3 regions of the Streptomyces sp. NPDC048002 genome follow, and region 1 is predicted to be linked to each of the others. Evidence: riboswitches for the same ligand, from Rfam matches in the RefSeq annotation. Region 1 holds a riboswitch; each other region holds the start of a gene.

What was found. Region 1 has a riboswitch for cyclic di-AMP ahead of AB0E07_RS29105 (C40 family peptidase). Riboswitches for the same ligand answer to the same signal wherever they lie in the genome.
Region 2: another riboswitch for cyclic di-AMP. It lies ahead of AB0E07_RS30510 (NlpC/P60 family protein); the one in region 1 lies ahead of AB0E07_RS29105 (C40 family peptidase).
Region 3: another riboswitch for cyclic di-AMP. It lies ahead of AB0E07_RS34395 (transglycosylase SLT domain-containing protein); the one in region 1 lies ahead of AB0E07_RS29105 (C40 family peptidase).

The regions. Positions count from the first base shown of each region.
Region 1 covers NZ_JBEZNL010000030.1:57,835-62,894, forward strand. The annotation lists gene AB0E07_RS29090 (urease subunit alpha) at 1-1,325, opposite strand, end outside; gene AB0E07_RS29095 (urease subunit beta) at 1,318-1,629, opposite strand; gene AB0E07_RS29100 (urease subunit gamma) at 1,644-1,946, opposite strand; cyclic di-AMP (ydaO/yuaA leader) riboswitch at 2,677-2,880, shown strand; gene AB0E07_RS29105 (C40 family peptidase) at 2,884-3,357, shown strand; gene AB0E07_RS29110 (LysE family translocator) at 3,412-4,098, opposite strand; gene AB0E07_RS29115 (LysR family transcriptional regulator) at 4,203-5,060, shown strand, end outside.
Region 2 covers NZ_JBEZNL010000034.1:28,192-33,251, forward strand. The annotation lists gene AB0E07_RS30500 (hypothetical protein) at 1-227, shown strand, start outside; gene AB0E07_RS30505 (tellurite resistance/C4-dicarboxylate transporter family protein) at 205-1,218, opposite strand; gene AB0E07_RS30510 (NlpC/P60 family protein) at 1,488-2,666, opposite strand; cyclic di-AMP (ydaO/yuaA leader) riboswitch at 2,675-2,847, opposite strand; gene pcrA (DNA helicase PcrA) at 3,379-5,060, shown strand, end outside.
Region 3 covers NZ_JBEZNL010000045.1:18,276-23,335, forward strand. The annotation lists gene AB0E07_RS34390 (polyprenyl synthetase family protein) at 1-681, opposite strand, end outside; cyclic di-AMP (ydaO/yuaA leader) riboswitch at 1,238-1,421, shown strand; gene AB0E07_RS34395 (transglycosylase SLT domain-containing protein) at 1,427-1,897, shown strand; gene AB0E07_RS34400 (HAD family hydrolase) at 1,898-2,713, opposite strand; gene fahA (fumarylacetoacetase) at 3,042-4,256, shown strand; gene AB0E07_RS34410 (M56 family metallopeptidase) at 4,500-5,060, shown strand, end outside.

The sequences.
Region 1 (5,060 bases):
TCCCACAGCACGAGGTCGGCGAGCTTGCCGGTCTCGACGGAGCCGACCTGCCCGGCGATGCCCTGGGCCAGTGCCGGGTTGATCGTGTACTTGGCGACGTAGCGCCGCACCCGGTGGTTGTCCGCGCGGCCGTCGCCCGGCAGCGCGCCCCGCCGGCGCTTCATCACGTGCGCGGTCTGCCAGGTCCGCAGGACGACCTCGCCGACGCGGCCCATGGCCTGCGAGTCGGAGGAGATGATCGAGATGGCCCCGAGGTCGTGCAGGACGTCCTCGGCGCCGATGGTCGAGGGCCGGATCCGGGACTCGGCGAAGGCCAGGTCCTCGGGCACCGCCGGGTTGAGGTGGTGGCAGACCATCAGCATGTCGAGGTGTTCCTCGGCGGTGTTGACGGTGAAGGGCCGGGTCGGGTTGGTGGAGCTGGGCAGCACATGGGACTCGGAGACCACGGTCATGATGTCCGGCGCGTGCCCACCGCCCGCGCCCTCGGTGTGGTAAGCGTGGATGCCCCGGCCGCCGATGGCGGCGAGGGTGTCCCCGACGAACCCGGCCTCGTTGAGGGTGTCCGTGTGGATGGCGACCTGGATGCCGGTCCGGTCGGCGACGGTCAGCGAGGCGTCGATGACGGCGGGCGTGGAGCCCCAGTCCTCGTGCAGTTTCAGCGCCATCGCGCCGCCGCGGATCTGCGAGAGCATCGCCTCGTGCGAGACGGTGTTGCCCTTGCCGAGGAAGCCGATGTTGAGGGGGTAGGCCTCCATCGCCTCCAGCATCCGGGCCAGGTGCCACGGTCCCGGGGTCACGGTGGTCGCCTTGGAGCCCTCGGCCGGGCCGGTGCCGCCGCCGACCAGGGTGGTGATCCCGGAGGCCAGCGCCTCGTCGGCGATCTGCGGGCAGATGAAGTGGACATGGGCGTCGATGGCACCGGCGGTGAGGATGCGCCCGTTGCCCGCGATGATCTCGGTCTCGGGGCCGATGACCAGGTCCGGGTGGACCCCGTCCATGGTGTCGGGGTTGCCGGCCTTGCCGATGCCGGTGATCCGCCCGTCCCGTATGCCGACGTCGGCCTTGACGACGCCCCAGTGGTCGATGACCACGACACCGGTGACGACCGTGTCCGGAGTGCCGTCTGCGCGCGTAGCGCGGGACTGGCCCATGGACTCCCGGATGACCTTGCCGCCGCCGAACACGGCCTCGTCACCGGCGAGCCCGGGGCCGCCGGAGCGGTCCTCCTCGATCTCCACGAGCAGATCGGTGTCGGCGAGCCGGATCCGGTCACCGGTGGTCGGGCCGAACAGGTCGGCGTAGGCGGCACGCGAGATCTCAGGCATCGAGGGCACCTCCGGTCTCCCCGCGCAGTCCGGGCACGACACGGGCGCCGGCCAGCGGGACGAGTTCGACGTCGACGGGGATCCCGGGCTCGAAGCGCACGGCGGTGCCGGCGGCGACGTTGAGCCGCTTGCCGCGGGCGGCCGCGCGGTCGAACTCCAGTCCGGGGTTGGCCTCGGCGAAGTGGTAGTGGGAGCCGACCTGGACGGGTCGGTCGGCGGCGTTGAGCACCGTCAGCCGGGTGATCTCGCGGCCTTCGTTGTACACAATGGGCCCGTCCGCGAAGAGGACCTCACCGGGAATCATCGACAGCGCCCCTCTCAGACGATCGGCTCGTGGACGGTGACGAGCTTGGTGCCGTCGGGGAAGGTCGCCTCGACCTGGACGTCGTGGATCATCTCCGGGATGCCCGCCATGACGTCGTCGCGGGTGAGCAGTTTGCGGCCGGAGGCCATGAGCTCGGCGACCGTGCGGCCGTCCCGCGCGCCTTCGAGGATGTGCGAGGTGATGAGGGCGACCGCCTCGGGGTGATTGAGCTTCACTCCGCGGGCGCGGCGCTTCTCGGCGACGTCGGCCGCCACATGGATCAGCAGCCTCTCTTGCTCGTGCGGGGTCAGTTGCACGTCCCACCTCACAGTCCTCGCTCCGGACCGTGCGGGGCCCGGCTGCCGCGGCCACGGGCAAAGTGCCTGGTGGCGTGGAGGGAGGCTAGTTGGACCGAGTTTCGGGCACGTTAACCGAGCTGTGATCCGACCGGACCTCCGAGGCGGCGGCGACGAGGGCCTCCGACCCCCGCGCGCAGGGCTCCGAAGAGGTCCGCCCACCCTCGGCCGGAGGGCGGGCCACCCGGGCGGGCCGGACGGCTGATACCCGGGCGGGCCGGACGGCTGGCGATCAGGCTGCCCGGAACCGGAAACTGACGCGCGCTCACCTCTCACCGGCGTGCGCGCCGCGCGGGCCGTACGGTGAGCGCCGCCGGTCTCGCGTCACCACTCCCCCGCGCTCGGACAGTTGACGCAGGTGAGCCGGGTCGGACCGTCGGGACGCCACGCCGAGCCGTCCGGAGCCGAGTCGAAACGGACCAAACGACGTACCCCCTTTCAGCGTAGACATGGCTCCTTTTGTCGACCCGTCAGAGTTGCGCAACGCGCGTGGACCGAACACCGCATCGGACGTTCCGTCGCTGGTCCGGACCTCCCCGGGCACCTCGACGATCGTTCGAACGGAGCAGTGTCCACCCGAACGGGTGAGTGGTGACTAACGCCACAAATACCCGGTTCCATTGGGATTTTCGGACATCCGTGGGCCAAGATCCCTGTCTGACGACAAGCCCCCGCCACCGCGGCGGGGCGGTCCGGGCGGACGCCGAGTCCTGCCGCCGCCCGGATGACCGGTCGACAGGAGTGCATCGGCAGGAGTGGAGGACCCGAGCACGACGGGTCGCCGGCGCGGAGGTTCGCGCCGAGCAGCCCTTGGGGTGAAGCCGCATCGCGGCCGGGCAACTTCGCCAGCCCGAATCCGACAGGTCATCCTTCACAGGCGGCTGACGAAGGGTTGCGCATGACTGCGCTCAATCGTGTCCCGTCGCTGATGGTCCGGGCCGGTACGGCCTCGGCCCTCACCATCGCCGCCGTGGGCGGTTCGATCGTGGCCCCCGGCCTCTCCGCTGAGGCGGAGGCGGCCACGCCGGCGACGAAGGCACTCCAGGTCGCGGCCTCCAAGAAGGGTGCCCCGTACAAGTGGGGCGCCACCGGACCGCACCGCTTCGACTGCTCCGGGCTCACGCTGTACGCGTTCAAGAAGGCGGGCAAGAAGCTGCCCCGTACCGCGGCCCAGCAGTACAACAAGACGCGCCACATCTCCGCCAACAGCCGCAAGGCGGGTGACCTGGTGTTCTTCCACTCGGGGTCGAACATCTACCACGTCGGCATCTACGCCGGGAAGGGCAAGCTCTGGCACTCCCCGAAGACCGGGGACGTGGTGAGGCTGCAGAAGATCTGGACCAAGAGCGTCTGGTACGGCCGGGTGAGCTGACCCGGCGCCCGAGGGGCGGCGGCGTCCCTGACTCGCCGCCGCCCCGACGGGCACTCAGGAGACGGCCTCGAACAGCAGGACCGCGCCCAGGACCGTCAGGGCGGTACCGGTGACGGCCTCGACGGCACGGGCGGCCCGCGGCCGGCGCAGCCACCGGCCGAGCCGGTCCACGAGCAGCGCCACGGCCGGGAACCACAGCAGGGCCAGCACCACCACGATCAGCGCCAGCAGCAGCGTGCGGGGCAGCGCGGGAGCCCCCGCGGGCACGAACTGGGGCAGCAGGCTCAGGAAGGTGATCGGCGCCTTCGGGTTGAGGGCGTTGGTGACGAAGCCCTGCCGCAGCGGGCGCCCGCTGCCGGGAGCCTCCGTGGGCTCGGCGGGCCGGGGCCTGCCGGGAGCCTCCGCCCGCTCGGCGGGCCAGGGTCTGCCGGGAGCCTCCGCCGGCTCGGCGGGCCGGGGCCGGCGCAGCGAGAGCAGGGTACGGGCGCCGAGGTGGAGCACATAGCAGCCGCCCAGCACCTGGAGCGTGCGGAAGAGGGCCGGCACCGCGGTCAGGACGGCGGCGACGCCCGCGACCGCCAGGGCGGTGTGCAGCAGCAGCCCGCCCGTGATGCCCAGCGCGCAGGCGACACCGGCCCGGCGCGAGACGAGGGCGTTGCGTACGACGACGGTGAAGTCGGCCCCGGGCATGGCGACCATGCCGGCGGCGACCCCGGTGAAGGCGAGCAGCTGTGCGTCCATGGGCCCAGCCTGCCGCTCCGGAGCCTTCAGCAGGTATGTCGAATAACCTGGGTCCGCCTTAAGCATCGCTTTGGGCTCAGGCTCTCCCAGACAGGTCTCCCGGCATGTACGACCCCACACGGCTGGCGGCGCTGGTCGCGGTCGCCGAGTCCGGTTCGATCACCCGGGCCGCCGAGCGGCTCGGCTACACCCCGCCCGCGCTCTCCCAGCAGCTGGCGAAGCTGGAGCGGGAGGCGGGCACGCCCCTGCTCGTCCGGCACCATCGCGGGGCCCGGCTCACCGGAGCGGGCGAGCTGCTGGTGGCGCGGGCCCGTCGGGTGCTCGACGAACTGGAACAGGCCCGGCACGAGCTGGCCCGGCTCACCGGTCTGGCCGGGGGAACCCTGCGGCTCGGTACGTTCCAGACCGCGGGCGTCCACCTGCTGCCGCCGGTGCTCAGCGCCTTCCGCCGGGCCCATCCGGACGTGGAACTGACCGTCAGCAACCACGAACCGCCCGCCGGGGTGGCCGCGGTGGCCGCCGGGGAGATCGATCTGGCCCTGACGCACACCTACGAGCCCGCGGAGCCGGTACCGGTGCCCTCGTCCGTCGTCCTGGAGCCGGTACTGGTGGAGGAGCTGGTCCTGGTGACCGCCCCCGGGCACGCGCTGGCCGAGGGGAACTCAAGGCTTCCGCTGAGCGAGCTGGCCGGGCAGCCGTTGATCAGCATGGCGCCGGACCATCCGGCACGGCAGGGGGTGGAGGCGGTACTGGCCCGGGCCGGGGCCACGCCGGCGGTGCTGGTGGAGACCCCGGTGTACGCGCTGGTGTGCGCTCTGGTCAGCGCGGGGCTCGGAGTCGGGGTGGTGCCGGAGATGGTGGCGCGGACCGCCGTCACCCCGGTCGGGACGCGCGCGCTGGAGGGGGGAGAGCTACGCCGCACGATCTCGGTCGCCCGGCGTGCGGAGGGCGCGGGGCCCGCC
Region 2 (5,060 bases), on a different contig from region 1:
ACGGCGCGGTGACGATGCTGGTCACCGGTGTGATCCTGGTCGGTCTCAACCAGGCGGACGACCAGACCGTCAACAACATCAAGATCGGCGTCAAGCTCGCCCTGCTGATCGTGATCCTCGGCCTGGTCTACGTGAAGCGGGACGACGAGAAGGTGGACAAGGGCCTGTTCGGGCTGGTGGGCCTGCTCACCACGGCGAACGTCTTCATCGCCGTGCTGTGGACGTGAGCCCGCCGTCCGGGCTGCCGTCGGCGGCCGCGTAGTCCCGCGCCTCCCGGACCGCGCCCGCGGCGACGGCCAGCCAGACCGCGACCGCGATCCACAACAGGACCTCGCCGGGGACCTCCAGCCAGGACGCGTCGAGAGCGGCGGCGACCGACAGGGTCGCCGCCGCCGTCATGCCCAGCGGGAACACGGTCGCCCAGCGGCGGACGTCGTAGCGAAGCCGCGGCCGGACGAACTCGGCGGCCATCAGGACGGCGTACCAGGCCAGATCCAGTACCAGCAGGCCCCCGGTGACCGTGTGCAGTACGTCGTCGGCGTCGTTGTTCCACAGATACAGTGCCGCGCTGTCGGCGGAGATCAGCTCGGACCCGGCGAGCGCGGAGATGGACAGCGCGCCACCGGCGACCCAGTGGTCACCGGCCCCCTCGGTCACCTGACGCGGATCGAAGCGGACGAGCGCGGCGGCGTAGACGACCAGGCCGAGCCAGAACAGTACGAGCGCGGCATGGGCCAGCCACGCCGACGCCTCCGCGGCGGCGAGCGTCGCACCCAGCACGGCGAGCCCTTGGGTGGCCACGCAGCTCAGGAACACCGCGCCGGACATACCGCGGTGCCAGTGGCGCACGACGGCGTAGAGCAGATACGGCCACAGCAGCGCCGACAGGGCCAGCAGGGCCGCGGCGAGGGTCTGCCAGCCGAGGGCGGAGAAGCGGGTGCCGAGTACCGTCGTCGCCGCGACGGCCGTGAGCCCGGCGGGCGTGGCGGCCTCCCGCAGCCACCGCCGCGGCTCCCGTGCCAGCCGCAGGGCGAAGTCCGCGGCCAGCCCGAGCCAGGCGGCACACGCCACCACCAGGGTGAGCCGGGAGAGGACCTCGTAGCCGGCGAGGTGGAGCCCGACGGACACGATGCCGGTCGCCATCACCGCCGCCCCGGCCGCCGGAGGACGCTGCGCCCACCAGGCGCGCAAGGAGTGAGGGGCAGAGGTGCCGGGCATGCGCCGATGCTAAGGAGCCGGGCGCGCGTTCCCGGCGGGCCACGCGCGCGGGAGCCCCGAAATACGCGCGGGCGCAGGCAGCCGGGCGGCGGCCCCGGCTCCGGAACGGGGAGGGCAGCCACAGCCGTGCGCCCGCCACCGGACGCAGGCCCACGCGGGCGCCGCTCCTGCGGGAGACCTCCCGCGCGCGCCGCTCACGGAGACACGCGCGCGCCGCTCACAGGGACACGCGAGCGCCGCTCACAGGGACACGCGCGCGTGCCCCGCGCTCAGGCGGGCCGTACGACGCTGTGGATCGAGCCCTCGCCGTCGTAGTAGATCGACTCCTCGCGGACGTACGCGCCCGGCTTGGGGGCGTGGATCATCATGCCGTTGCCGATGTAGATGCCGACGTGGGTGACGTCGTCGTAGAAGAAGACGAGGTCGCCGGGCTGCGCGCTGGCGAGGGAGACCGTGGTGCCCGCGTTGACCTGGTCGTAGGTGGTGCGCGGCAGGGAGATCCCCGCGGCGTTCCAGGCGCCCTGGGTCAGGCCCGAGCAGTCGTAGGAGTCGGGGCCGGTGGCGCCCCACACGTACGGCTTGCCGATCTGCGCGCGGGCGAAGGCGAGCGCCTTCTCGGCCTTGGCGGCGTAGGAGGAGTCCGACGCGGACGCGGACTCGCCGGCGCTCGTCCCGGTCGAGCCGGAGGAACCGCTCTCCTGCTGAGCGGCCTCCGCGGCCTCCTTCTGACGCTGCTCCTCTGCGGCCTGCTGCTCGGCCAGCTCGGCCGCCTTGGCCGCGGCCTCCTCCTGCCGCTTGCGCTCGATCGCGGCGAGCCGCGCCTTCTCCTCCGCCGTCAGCTCCGAGAGCAGCTCGCGCGCGTCGGCGAGCTTCTTCTGCACCGTCGACTTGGCGGTCTTCAGGTCGTTCTGCGACTCGCTGAGCGTCTGGAGGCTCTCGGTGGCCTCCTGGCGCTTCTTCATCGTCGACGACTGCTGCGTGATGTAGTCGTCGACCGCCTCCTTCTGACGGCCGGTCATCCGGTCCATCAGCTGGGTCTGGTCGAAGTAGTCCTGCGGCGAGTCCGCCAGCAGCAGCGTCGCGGTGTCGGGGGCCGCCGCGCCCGTGCGGTACTGGGCGGCCGCGAAGGAACCCAGCTCCTCCCGCGCGTCGTTGAGCTTCTGGGTGCGCTTGGCGACGTCGTCCAGGAGCGTGTCGACCTGCTTGCGCTGCTTGGTCGTCTTCTCCTTGGCCGCGTTGTACTTCTCGGTCGCCGACTCCGCCTGGCGGTAGAGGCTGTCGACCTTCTTCTCGACCTCTTCGAGGCTGGGCTTGTCGTCCGTGGACGGGCTGGCATTGGCCGTCTGGGACAGGAGGGCCACCGAGGTGAGGGCGGCCGTGGCGAGGGCAGGGGTGCGTATGCCTGCTACGCGCGTACCGGCGGGACGCGACTTGCGGTGCGACGCCAAGGGAGGCGACTCCTTCCATGCTCCGCCTACCGAGTTAGCTGTCGGGTTCGGGCGGGTGGTTCGGAAGGGTTGCCCTACAGCCCTGTCCCGGTGCGGGAGTTGGGCCGATTCACCCCAGGATCGGTTTGGGTCCCCGGCTCCGGCTGCCGTGGAAGGGCAGCGGACTCGGCGGAGGCCGCGCGGCCCGGCGACGTTCGCCGGAGGGGGTCGTACGGCCTGACCGGCACGGTAGCCAACTCGTGTGGCCCCTGTGAAGGTTGATGGGTGATATGCCCGATACATTTTCGTGACCTTTGGTCAGAGCGGCCTTGAACGCGTTCGATCCAGGTCGGTGTGTGATGGTTTGAAGCCTTTGAATGCGTCGCGCCGCTTACGCGAGAATTCGGGCAATGGCCGCATCTGGTTGCGCCCGCGCGATCACGGTGAGTGAAGGTGTTGCGGGCGTGGTGACGAACGTCTCGGACGGGCGTGAGGGCGTGGCGGACCTCTCGCGCCCCGGTCGGCCCGGCCGTCGCGGGTGAGTCGGTGGGGGTGCCCGACAGGGCTGCGGCGGCCACCACTTCGCCCGTCCGATCGCGGAGGGTGACGGCTCGGTCGCGGGTGGGAGGGTCCCGCACGGCGCCCTCCCCGGAAGATCATCGGCCGCTGGATCGAGGGATGTTCGCGAGGGCGGCGGCGGGCTGTCAGTGGGGCGCCCTAAACTCGGAGAGCGATGAGCAGCCTCTTTGACGACAGCTTCCTGGCGGATCTCCAGGGCCCCCGCGCCCACCACGAGGAACCCCCGCCGCCGCCCGAGGACGATCACGCTCCGGAGCAGGTTCCGGACGATCTGTTCGGCGGGAAGTTCGACGTGCCTCCGGACCGGGACGCCTACTACCGCGACGGCGCTCCCCGCCCGGCGCTCGACGCCGCGGCGCTCATCGAGGGGCTCAACGAGAACCAGCGCGCCGCCGTCGTGCACTCCGGCACCCCCCTGCTCATCGTGGCGGGCGCCGGCTCGGGCAAGACCCGCGTCCTGACCCACCGCATCGCGCACCTGCTCGCCGCGCGCGACGTGCACCCCGGGCAGATCCTCGCGATCACCTTCACCAACAAGGCCGCCGGTGAGATGAAGGAGCGCGTCGAGCAACTCGTCGGCCCGCGCGCGAACGCGATGTGGGTGATGACCTTCCACAGCGCGTGCGTACGCATCCTGCGCCGGGAGAGCAAGAAGCTCGGGTTCACCTCGTCGTTCTCGATCTACGACGCCGCCGACTCCAAGCGGCTGATGGCGCTCGTCTGCCGGGACCTCGACCTCGACCCCAAGCGCTTCCCGCCCAAGTCCTTCAGCGCCAAGATCAGCAACCTGAAGAACGAGCTGATCGACGAGGAGGACTTCGCCGCCCAGGCGACGGACGGCTTCGAGAAGACCCTCGCGCAGGCGTACGCCATGTACCAGTCGCGGTTGCGGGAGGCCAACGCCCTCGACTTCGACGACCTGATCATGACCACGGTCAACCTGCTGCGCGCCTTCCCGGACGTCGCCGAGCACTACCGCCGCCGCTTCCGGCACGTCCTCGTCGACGAGTACCAGGACACCAACCACGCGCAGTACGCCCTGGTGCGCGAACTCGTCGGGACGAGCGAGCACCCCGTGGACGTCCCGCCCAGCGAGTACGACCTCCCGCCGGCCGAACTCTGCGTCGTGGGCGACGCCGACCAGTCGATCTACGCATTCCGCGGCGCGACCATCCGCAACATCCTCCAGTTCGAGGAGGACTACCCGGACGCGACGACGATCCTGCTGGAGCAGAACTACCGCTCCACCCAGACCATCCTCTCCGCCGCCAACGCCGTCATCGAGCGCAACGAGTCCCGCCGCCCCAAGAACCTGTGGACCAACGCGGGCTCGGGCGCGCGCATCACCGGCTACGTCGCCGACACCGAGCACGACGAGGCCCAGTTCGTCGCCGACGAGATAGACCGACTCACGGACGGCGGGGACGCCAAGGCCGGTGACGTCGCCGTCTTCTACCGCACCAACGCCCAGTCCCGCGTCTTCGAGGAAGTCTTCATCCGCGTCGGCCTGCCCTACAAGGTCGTCGGCGGGGTCCGCTTCTACGAACGCAAGGAGGTCCGGGACGTCCTGGCCTACCTGCGGGTGCTCGCCAACCCGGAGGACTCCGTCCCCCTGCGGCGCATCCTGAACGTCCCCAAGCGGGGCATCGGCGACCGTGCCGAGGCGATGATCGACGCGCTCTCCCAGCGCGAGAAGATCAGCTTCCCGCAGGCGCTGCGCCGGGTCGACGAGGCGTACGGCATGGCCGCGCGCTCCACCAACGCCGTCAAGCGGTTCAACACGCTGATGGAGGAGCTGCGTACGATCGTGGAGTCCGGCGCGGGACCGGCGACGAT
Region 3 (5,060 bases), on a different contig from region 1:
GGAGGCGATGTCCAGCACGTCGTCGGCGAGCTGGAAGGCGACCCCGAGCCGCTCGCCGTACTGGGTGAGCACGTCCACGACCGTCTCGTCGGCCCCCGACATCATCGCGCCGAAGCGGCAGGACACGGCCACCAGGGAGCCCGTCTTGCCGCCCAGCACGTCGAGGTAGTGGCTGACGGGGTCGCGGCCGTCCTGCGGGCCCGCCGTCTCCAGGATCTGGCCGGTGACCAGCCGCTCGAACGCCTCGGCCTGCACCCGGACCGCCTCCGGGCCGAGGTCGGCGAGGATGTGCGACGCGCGGGCGAAGAGGAAGTCCCCGGTGAGGACGGCGACGGAGTTGCCCCAGCGGGTGTTCGCGCTGTCCACCCCGCGCCGGACGTCGGCCTCGTCCATCACGTCGTCGTGGTAGAGCGTCGCCAGGTGGGTCAGCTCCACCACCACGGCCGACGGCACGATCCCCGGCGCGTACGGGTCGCCGAACTGCGCGGCGAGCATCACGAGCAGCGGCCGGAACCGCTTCCCGCCCGCGCGCACGAGATGCTGGGCGGCCTCGGTGATGAAGGGGACCTCGCTCTTGGTGGCCTCGAGCAGTCCCTCCTCGACAGCCGCCATCCCGGCCTGGACATCGGCTTCCAGAGCCTGGTCCCGCACGCTCAGCCCGAACGGCCCGACGACGGTCACGAGGGGTCTCCTGTCTGCTGGTGTCTTCCGGCGATTACGCGGTTTGTCGATAGGTCGCTGCCTTCACTCAAGTCAGCGTATCCGGTCAGGTTTCGATCACCGATGCCGCCCGCCGGTCCACGACGGGCGGTATCGGATCATGGCGTCCATGTTTTTTGATCACCCGATAAGACCCGATATCGACCGACTTACGCGGCCACGGTGGAGTCCGCCTCGAATCGAGGCCGATCGGCGCACCCTCCGGAACACCTTCCGGCACGCCCTCCAGCCCTGCGAACGAGTCGGCGATAAAACACCATTGAGCCTATTGCCCGATTTGATACTCCTTGCGCGCACGCGTGACTTGACTCACGCACATCCACCCACAGCCCGTCCGCAGAATCACGCCGACATGCGTCCCCCGCTTCCCAGTTGAGCCTTGGCGACAGCAAACGATCATTTGCCCCACACCCCCCGATGAAGATCAAAACCCTGGATATGTGAATCCGCTACTTGTTTCGGACATGCGCTCTCGCATACGTTCCCGGCCTGTCGGGCGGACGCCGAATCCTGCCGCCGCCCGATTCCACCGAATTTTCTTCGTACGGCAGGAGCGGGGGACCCACAGGTAAGCCGCCGGACCGGACGTCCTCGGACGCGCCGGAACGGCTCGGGGTGCAGTCGCGTGTCCTTCGGGGTGCGCGGCCGGGCAGCTCCCGCCCGAACCCGACAGCTCACCTCGCAGGCGCCGGAGAGGAACACAGTCATGCCTGCTGCCGCTCAGCGCCGCACCCGTATCGCCCGCAAGCTCGCCGTCATCGGCACCGGAGCCGCCGTACTGGCGCTCCCGCTCATCGGCTCCACCACCGCCTCCGCGGCCACCCCGACGGTCACCACGGCCACCTCGCTCGGGTACTCCAACACCCTCGACGGCTGGATCCGCGCCTCCCTCCAGGTCATGGCGGAGAAGGGGATCCCCGGCACCTACAACGGGATCTACCGCAACGTCATCCGGGAGTCCTCGGGCAACCAGTACGCGATCAACAACTGGGACTCCAACGCCGCCGCCGGCACCCCGTCCAAGGGCCTGCTCCAGGTGATCGACCCGACCTTCCGGGCCTACCACGTGGCCGGCACCTCGTGGGACCCGTACGACCCGGTCGCCAACATCACCGCCGCCTGCAACTACGCGGCCCAGCGGTACGGCTCGATCGACAACGTCTTCGGCGCCTACTGATCAGACGCCCCGCGGGAAGAGTCTTTCGAGGACGACGGCGATGCCGTCGTCCTCGTTCGACGTGGTGACCTCGTCCGCCACCGCCTTGAGTTCGGGGTGGGCGTTGGCCATCGCCACCCCGTGGGCCGCCCAGTCGAACATCGGGATGTCGTTGGGCATGTCGCCGAAGGCGATGGTCCGCTCCGGGCCGAGGCCCAGATGGTCGGCGGCCAGCGCCAGGCCCGTCGCCTTGGTGATGCCGCACGGCTGAAGCTCGACGGTCCCGGGTCCCGACATGGTGACCGTGGCCAGCGAGCCCACCACCGTGCGCGCCGTCGCCGCCAACTCGTCGTCGGACAGCTCCGGATGGCGCAGCAGCACCTTGCTGATCGGCTCGCACCACAGATCGTCGCGGCGCCCGACCCGCACCGCGGGCAGGGTGGGGTGCGGCATCAGATAGCCGGGCTCGATCAGCGTCAGCCCGTCGACGCCGTCCTGGTCGACCGCGGCGTAGACCTGACCCACCTCGGCCTCGATCTTGCCGAGCGCGGTCTCCGCCAGCTCCCGGTCCAGGGTGACGGACCACAGCAGTCGGTCCGCGCCGGCGTCGTACACCTGCGCGCCCTGCCCGCACACCGCGAGCCCCCCGCGGCCCAGGTCCTCCAGGAGCGGCCGGACCCGGGGAGCCGGGCGGCCGGTCACCACCAGATGCCGGGCTCCGGACTCCGCCACCCGCGCGAGCGCGGCGTACGACCGGTCGGAGAGCGTGTCGTCGCCACGGAGCAGCGTGCCGTCCAGGTCGGTGGCGACAAGTGAATATGCGAGGGGTGCGGCCATGATCAGAGAATACGGACAGGACGCGCTCCCGACTCAAGCGGGAACCGGCCGAGCACGAGTCCACCGGACCCCGCCAACTCCCCTGCCGCCGCACGGCGTTCGCCCGGGGACCGGAACGGACCGCGGCGGAGTTGGAGTGCGGCTCGCACGACGGCCGACCGCGGGCGACTCGGCGGCCGCTTCTTCGGCCTCCTCGCCGGCCTCCTCCCCTGCCTCCTCCCCTGCCGACGGCACCGCACCATACGCACTGCCCAAGACGGGTGCCCCACCCGTAACGTGTGCGGCGACGACACGGACCCGTGGCACGCACGAGAGTGAGGCAGTACCCATGCCCCCCTTTGATGTCCCCGAGGGCGACCCCTTCGGCCCGCACAACCTTCCGTACGGTGTCTTCTCCGTCCCCGGCGACGACAGCGGGCGGCGGGTCGGCGTACGGCTCGGCGATCACGTCCTCGACGCGGGCGCGGCCGCGCTGGCGCTGGGCTCCCCGTACTCCTCCCTGCTGGCCCGGCCCACGCTGAACCCGCTGCTGGCCGCCGGCCGCACCGCCTGGTCCGACGTGCGCCGCGCGCTGACGGCCTGGGTCACCGTCCCGTCCCACCGGGAGACCATCGAGCCGCTGTTCCACCCGCTCTCCTCGGTGACCCTGCACCTGCCCTTCGAGGTCGCGGACTACGTCGACTTCTACGCCTCCGAGAACCACGCCCGCAACGTCGGCCAGATCTTCCGCCCGGACGCGGCGGACTCCCTCACCCCGAACTGGAAGCACCTCCCGATCGGCTACCACGGCCGCTCCGGCACCGTCGTGGTCTCCGGCACGGACGTCGTACGGCCCTCGGGCCAGCGCAAGGCACCCACCGACGCGGCCCCGGTCTTCGGCCCCTCGGTCCGCCTGGACATCGAGGCCGAGGTCGGTTTCGTGGTGGGCGCGCCCTCGGCGATGGGCAGCCCGGTCGCCCTCGCCGACTTCCGCGAGCACGTCTTCGGCCTGTGCCTGCTCAACGACTGGTCCGCGCGGGACGTCCAGGCCTGGGAGTACGTCCCCCTCGGCCCGTTCCTCGGCAAGTCCTTCGCCACCTCGGTGTCGGCGTGGATCACCCCGCTGGACGCCCTCGACGCGGCCCGTGTGGCGCCGCCGGAGCGCACCCACGCACTGCTTCCCTACCTGGACGACGCGTCCGAGGAACCCGGCGGCTACGACCTGCGCATCACGGTCTCCCTCAACGGCCATGTGATCTCCGAACCCCCCTTCTCCACGATGTACTGGACCGCCGCCCAGCAGCTGGCCCACATGACGGTCAACGGCGCCTCCCTGCGCACCGGCGACCTCTACGGCTCCGGCACCGTCAGCGGCCCGGCGGAACACGAGCGCGGCTCCCTGCTGGAGCTGACCTGGAACGGCCGCGACGCCCTCGAACTCCCCGACGGCAAGCGGACCTTCCTGGAGGACGGCGACGTGGTGACCCTGTCGGCCTGGGCGCGGGGCACGGACGGCTCCCGGGTGGGGCTCGGCGAGGTCACCGGACGCGTGGTGTCCGGCTGACCCCTCGGGCTCGCCCCCGCTGAAGAGCAGCGGTCCGCAGGGGAGTTGAGGCTCGTGGCCGACTCCCCCGGGCCGCTACCCGGCCGGTCCCGGTCCTGCCGCGGGTGGTTCCCGACCACTGCCGTGCACCGTCCGCCGCCGTCATACTGGGCGGTGGACGGTACGCGCGGCACCCGCCGCACTTGGCCCGCGCGCTCCCGCCCCGAGCCGCACTCGTCCCGATCAGGATCCGGAGCCCGTGGCATGACCGTCTGCCTGCTCCTGCTGAGCGCCGTCGCGCTGACGGCCGCCGTGCCGGTGCCGCGTTCCCTGACCCGGGCCGCCTGGCCCGAACGGGAGCCGGTGGTCGGCCTGTGGGTGTGGCAGTGCCTGGTCGCCACCGTGCTGCTGTGCTGTCTGACGGCCCTGGTCCTGGGCGCGGCCGCCGTCTTCCACACCGTCCGCGACCATGTCTTCGCACCCGCGCCGCCCGCGGTGACCGCCGCCTACGACCTCTCCGCGGCGCCCCTGTGGGCCTCCGGTCTCACCCTGCTGCTGGCCTGCGGCGCCGCCTGGACGACGGCGATGCTCGGCCGGCAACTGGTCGAGGCCCGCCGCGGCCGGGGTGTGGCCAGGGCGCATCTGCAGGAACGCGCCCCGGACCTGCCGCCCGGCCTGCCCGCCGCACGCGGCCCCCTGCTGGTGCTGGAGGACGAGTACCCGGACGCCTGGTGGATGCCGGGCAGCCCACCCCAGCTGATCGTCACCACGGGTGCCCTGCACCGGCTGACCGACCACCAGCTGGACGCCGTCCTCACCCACGAA